2 regions of the Shewanella sp. 10N.261.52.F9 genome follow, and region 2 is predicted to be linked to the other one. Evidence: riboswitches for the same ligand, from Rfam matches in the RefSeq annotation. Region 2 holds a riboswitch; the other holds the start of a gene.
The links. Region 2 has a riboswitch for thiamine pyrophosphate ahead of thiC (phosphomethylpyrimidine synthase ThiC). Riboswitches for the same ligand answer to the same signal wherever they lie in the genome.
Positions count from the first base shown of each region.

Region 1: another riboswitch for thiamine pyrophosphate. It lies ahead of AB4298_RS03810 (TonB-dependent receptor); the one in region 2 lies ahead of thiC (phosphomethylpyrimidine synthase ThiC).

Region 1 covers NZ_JBFRNX010000004.1:197,467-200,893, forward strand. The annotation lists gene AB4298_RS03810 (TonB-dependent receptor) at 1-2,089, opposite strand, end outside; TPP riboswitch at 2,142-2,272, opposite strand; gene AB4298_RS03815 (YcfL family putative periplasmic lipoprotein) at 2,405-2,794, opposite strand; gene AB4298_RS03820 (PaaI family thioesterase) at 2,853-3,326, opposite strand; gene AB4298_RS03825 (PaaI family thioesterase) at 3,316-3,427, opposite strand, start outside.
Region 2 covers NZ_JBFRNX010000024.1:148,287-151,713, forward strand. The annotation lists gene AB4298_RS16860 (hypothetical protein) at 202-1,287, shown strand; TPP riboswitch at 1,457-1,555, shown strand; gene thiC (phosphomethylpyrimidine synthase ThiC) at 1,702-3,427, shown strand, end outside.

The DNA of each region.
Region 1 (3,427 bases), on a different contig from region 2:
AGCGTATATATTGCTTATCTGCCCAGTCCAAATCAGGCTCATTACCGAAGTAAAAACCACGAACGCCGTATTTTTCGTCAAACAAGTTACGTCCCCACAGGTAGACAGACCAAATATCGGCTTCATAGCCAACCTTTGCGTTAAAGACTTGGTACGCATCTGATTTTGACTCATTACTGTCTGAGTAGTAAAAGTCGCTCTTACCACTGGCGTTTACATTCGCGAACCAGCCGCTATCACTGCGGTATGTCGCCCCTAAACTAAAAGTAAAGTTTGGTGAATGGGCTAGCTCACGGCCCGACAAATCAACAACTGTACCGTACTTATCTTCATACTGATAATCACCATAAGCAGTTTCAAGCCAGCCTACACTACCGTACACCTGTAGGTTATCAGTGGCATACCAATTACCATCGAGCTCAGCACCATAGTTATGAGAGCTACCAGCATTTTCAGTAAACAAGATAAAGTTACCTTCTTGCCCTGGTACCGTTGATTGCTGAGACGCGGCAACTTGTTGATCTTGCCTATCCATATAGAATAATGCGAAGTTGGTGTTTGCTTGGCCATCTAACCAAGTCGACTTTAAGCCCAACTCATAGTTATAGAGGATTTCAGTGTCATATTCTTTTTTATCCGCGACTTCTTCTGGCAATGACATATTAAAGCCGCCAGCTTTATAACCACGTGCTATACGAATATATGATTCATGGTTTTCACTTAACGCTTTGCTCAGCGCAATATGCCCTCCCCACATCGTTTCACTTGGGTCGAACTCATCACCTGCAGAATCGCTATAATCACTATCGCGACGCTCCACACGTAAACCGACAGACAGCGCATAGCTAGAGCCTAAATCTGAGTCTAATTGACCAAATAGTGCATAATTCTGAGCTCGATATTCGGCAGATAACTGGCTGTAGCTATCAACAGTGTCGTTATCTTCTTGCAAATCCATACCATAAACACCGATTAACCAATCAGTGCTATCAGCAAAAATGCGACCTGATTCTGTAGAAGACAATCTAAACTCTTGAGTGACTGTTTTTCTTTCGCCTTTTTTATCCCAGTTATATTCATATTCACATGGGCTACCGTCACAATCTCGACTTGCCCAATAATCAGGGTTTGCCCAGTCGCCATCGTAGTTGTGGCGAGTGTCTGATTGTGCCAAAGAGGTTAATGAGGTCAACTCAAAGTCCTCGGCTCCTGTATAAGTGAACTTAAGCGATGAACCAGTTGTGCGCTGTTTATCAACACCTGGCGCATCGGTTAACGTATCAAAACCGTTATTATCCAATGTCCACGCATCATAACCATTATCATAATTTGCATGTAGTAGAGTTAAATCAATTTCTAAATCGTCTGTTGCGTACCAACGTAACTTAGCGCGCCCGGTAAACTCATCACGATTATTAGTATCACTTCGATCAAGGTAAAGGTTGTCGCGATAGCCATCTTGCTGATGTTGTTGCAAAGACACGCGATATAATAAATTCCCCGAATCGGTAACAGGACCAGAACTAAAACCACTAAAGGTTTGTAGGTTATCATTACCTAATGAAACCTCGGCGCCATGTTCAAACACATCTGTCGGATCGTTACTCTTAAGGTAGATAAGACCCGCTAGTGCATTAGCACCATAACGTGTGCCTTGCGGACCGCGCAGAACTTCAACTTGCTGTAAATCATACATGCTTGAAACCATGCCCAAGCCTGATAAATCGATATCGTCTACCACGAAACCGACCGAGGAGTTAGGTGCTCCTTGATACTCTTCTTGCTCACCGACACCACGGATTTGAAAATATTTTGGACGCGAGCTGCCACCAGACCAATTGAAGTTAGCAATATTATTCAAGATATCTTCGAAATGCTGCGCGCCTTCATCTTCAATTTGTTGCTGGTCGATAACCGTAACGCTTGAAGGCATTTTTTCTAATGCTGAACCACGAAAATCGGATGTAACTACCATCACTTCGATATCGTCAGGAGTTGAAGTTTGTTGGCTATTAGCAGCAACATTGGGAGATGAAATTACTGCAATTACCGCGAGGGCAATTGGCGAATAAGAATTTAGATTTAACATAGGACCTCAAAGTAAAATTTTGAGATCCGGCATCAGTAAAGAAGCGATCGGAAAATGAATTGTGGCCCATTCCTACGCCGGTATTAGCCGGATCAGGTTCAAAGGGTTCGTTTTGCAACATCTCAGTATAAATCTACAAATCCAACTTTCGATTGATAGACTTTAACACCCCTTGGCGAGCGCGATTATACATGAATTTTACAACTCAGTGACAGACTTCTTAAAAAACCTGAACGCTATGCATAAAAAAACGCCAGTTTAACTGACGTTTTTTTAACAGACGTATTTTTTGTCGCTTTCGTCGACTTTTAATTACTAATTAGAGAAAGCTTTTCTGACATAAAGCTCAAAGCGAGTCGCATTGGCATTAGGTGCAACAGCACTGACCTGCAACTGTTGTTTACCATGAAGTTTGACTGACTTCCAGCTAACCCCTTCATCATCAATCGTCATACCGTTTAAGTCATACCAGGTAAACTTGTATTGCAGTCTAAGGTCGGTAGAAACTTGGCTGACAATAGTGCCAGTACCACGTAAAAAGCCACCTTCAGGGCGTGCCATGATGTTGGCTACTTGAACTTCTTTACCAAAACTATTGTTATCAACACGCACTTGGCCGTCAGAGCCAGCCATGACACCGGCGGTATGTGGCGCACATGCGGTAATAATTAATGCGGTAAACAGCCCCAATAAAACCTTTTTCATATCCATCCCCTTTATTACTCATTAGCATTGCATTTATGCTTATCTGTATAATCTAGCACTAATCTATCAAAAAGTGCGCTCTTGCGGTGGCGATTAAATGCTTACGATTGGTTTGCCAACAATTAATGCTTACATTGGCCACTCGCCGGCCTTGACGGGTGATCTTACACTCAGCAAAGCTATCTTTATGGTAACCCGCTCTTAAGTAGTCAATTGAGAAATCGACCACCTTAGGCACCTTAGTGGTTTGCATAAATACCATTAACTGCACTATCGCCGACATTTCCATAAATCCCGCAATCACACCGCCGTGTAAGGCTGGTAAAATAGGATTACCTATGTTGTCATCTTTTGCGGGTAACTTGAACACCAACTCATCGCCAAAACGCTCAACTCCCATGCCGATGAATTTAGCATAGGGAACGTGCTCGAGTAGATGACCAAAGTCATTGAGCTCAGTCGCCTTTTTAACGATACTTTTAACGTCTAGTTTAGCGCTATCATCAACAAGCATGGCTTCATTAGAACTCATTTGCGTCTCCCATCAAAGCTTGCCTAAATTCTTCGCCAACCATCTCAGGACTAATACGCATGAATGAGCCAACGGCGTGGGCAATAGGATCATCAATAGAG
Region 2 (3,427 bases):
CAGTTTTGAATTGAAAAGCCACAGGTTTAGCTAACACGTGTACGCTTAAATTGGTTGGTGTTAATGCTGTTATTATTGGAGACTTTTAGTCATTTTGTGTTGGCTTTAGTCGGTAGAATCAATGTTGAACTAATTTCATTAAGCTTGCTCTAAATTACAGCTGAATAGGGATAATAGTTCAAATAGGATCAAGTTAACTGCATGAAGCAAATAACCGTCAAAAAGGATTTCAATGCTAAGGTTGAGGCTAACGTCGATGACAAAAGACATTTTACGGCATACTCAGCGACTGATACTTGCTTAGATGATAGGTTGATAACGGTATTTTATGGCGCTGAAGGTGTTCTAGAACCCAGCGCTTATTTTATTCAGCCTCTAAACATCGATAGACAGACTGAGGATAGCCGCCACGGTCGTTCCTCAGGTAACAATAGCGTTATATTACAAAACCCTGTTACACCAATAGTGCGAGATAATACCGCAACCAATGTGTTATCTAAATCGTATTTAGCAAGATCTCGATTATCACCATTTTCAGTGCTGATTATTAGCGTGCTTTTAGTGCATGTTGCTGTCATTGTAGCGGTCAATTACTTTTGGGTTAGACCTACTGTAAGCGTTAATAAACTGGCCGAGACTACAATCCAATCTTACTTATACCAAGCGCCAAAAGCTGATCCTTTGTTAGAGGGCCGCATAGAGAGCCTATTTGAGAGTAAGCCAAGTGCAACAACGCCATTAAAGGATAAGCTAGCTGTTAATAATCAGGATACGGCAAGGATTAAGCGCACAGAAGTTCAAGAGCCTAGTAAACAAATTAAGTCTGCGCCCAAAACTGACTTATCACAGGCAATTGATGATAAAGCTAAAGTGGCAACTGCATTATCTGCCCCGAGTGCTGATACATCCAAAAACACCTCAGCAAAGCGCTTTACCCAATCTTATCTTGCAAAACAGCGGGCGAATAAACTTGATGAACTGGTCGTAAGTAGCGCGGCTAACTATAGCCAAAAACGCTCGCTTAGTGAGATGGATGGCGAAATGCAGGAACTCGTTTTTCCGGAGATAGATAAGTACAGTAAGGTGGTCACCACCGATCATGTACTGGATCCTAATCGCATCATTAGAAAAGGCGATACTTGCTATCGCATCGTTAAAATTGGCGACCAAATTAACCCTTATGCCGAGACTATCGGTTACCCTTTCAATTGTGGTGGCGACAAGGTTAAAAAAGCAATTAATGAGGCCATCGCTGCTCGACTAGAAAAGCGTATGCTGGGGAAATAATAAAAAATTTGTTTGATAAAAACTCAAGTTGATGACCGTTTACTATAAAGTAGCGATTCAAAGTCCTTGAATATCATCAGCTTGAGCTTTGATGGCTAAGTCTTTAACTTCTGGTCTAATAACTTTTTAAGCCCTTGTATCTCACCTGCGGATAGGTCTATACTGCCAGCTCATCTTGTCGGAGTGCCATATGGCTGAGACCGTTAATTCGGGATCCGTTGAACCTGATCAGGCTAGAACCTGCGAAGGAAACAAGCGAAATAACTGCATAAACTGACTTTTAAATAAGCGCCAAAGCAGCATTTCGGTGGTTACGTGTAACTAGAATTTACCCCTAGTTATATGTTCAACTTTTCAGATTCTCATTTTCTCCTGGCAAGCAACTTCATTTCTTTTTTTAAAGTGAGTTTGCTAATGTCAAATCGTCGCGAAACCCGAGCTCAAGCTCAACAATTTATTGATAATCTAAAACCACTACAACACCCAAATTCTGAGAAAATCTACCTTGAAGGTAGCCGTGCTGACCTTAAAGTGGGTATGCGCCAAATTCATCAAGCCGATACGCTTATTGGTGGTGACGAAACCAATCCTGTATTTGAAGCCAACCCGCCGTTAAAGGTGTATGACTGCGCGGGTGCCTACTCAGATCCTGATACACTGATTGATGTGCGTAAAGGTCTTGAGAAGTTCCGTGAAAACTGGATTGAAGAGCGCAGTGATACTGAGCAGTTACAAGGTGCAAGTTCGGGCTTTACTCAGCAGCGCCTTGCTGATGATGGCCTAGACCATCTGCGTTTCGAGTCTTTATTACCGCCGCGCCGCGCGAAAGAAGGTAAACGTGTTACCCAATTGCACTATGCTCGCCAAGGCATTATTACCCCTGAGATGGAGTACATTGCCATACGTGAAAATATGGCAAAGTCTGAGGTAACAGACCCAATTCTGACCCAAAAAGACAAAGGCGAGAGTTTTGGTGCTGCGATTGGTGAACCAATTACCCCTGAGTTTGTTAGGCAAGAAATTGCTCGCGGCCGCGCAATTATCCCACTAAACATTAACCATCCAGAAGCAGAGCCGATGATTATTGGCCGTAACTTTTTAGTTAAGGTTAACGCCAATATAGGTAACTCAGCGGTAACCTCATCGATTGAAGAAGAAGTTGAAAAGCTAGTTTGGTCGACCCGTTGGGGCGCCGATACGGTAATGGACTTATCTACCGGTCGTTATATTCACGAGACCCGCGAATGGATTATTCGTAACTCTCCGGTACCTATTGGTACCGTTCCTATCTATCAAGCACTAGAGAAAGTGAATGGTGTTGCTGAAGATCTTAACTGGGAAACATTCCGCGATACCTTAATTGAACAAGCAGAGCAGGGCGTGGATTACTTTACGATTCATGCCGGCGTATTACTGCGCTATGTGTCGATGACGGCTAAACGCTTAACCGGTATTGTTTCTCGCGGTGGCTCTATCATGGCTAAGTGGTGTTTGTCGCACCATAAAGAAAATTTCCTTTATGAACACTTTAGAGAAATTTGTGAAATCTGTGCCGCCTATGATGTGTCGCTGTCATTAGGCGATGGTATGCGTCCCGGCTCAATTGCCGATGCCAATGATGAAGCGCAATTCTCTGAGCTAGAAACCTTAGGTGAGCTGGTGAAAATTGCTTGGGAGTATGACGTGCAGACCATTATTGAAGGTCCGGGCCATATTCCAATGAATCTGATTAAAGAGAACATGGATAAGCAGCTAGAGGTGTGTGATGAAGCACCATTCTATACTTTAGGCCCACAAACGACCGATATTGCGCCGGGTTACGATCATTTTACCTCAGGTATTGGCGCTGCAATGATTGCTTGGTATGGCTGCGCGATGCTTTGTTATGTCACGCCTAAAGAGCATTTAGGTTTGCCAAACAAGGAAGATGTTAAGCAAGGTCTAATTGCCTACAAAATTGCTGCTCATGCTGGAGATGTGGCGAAAGGGCATCCGAGCGCGCAAATTCGTGACAATGCCTTATCAAAAGCGCGTTTTGAGTTTCGTTGGGAAGACCAATATAACCTAGGTTTAGACCCTGAAACCGCCCGTGCTTATCACGATGAATCACTGCCACAAGAATCAGCTAAAGTTGCTCATT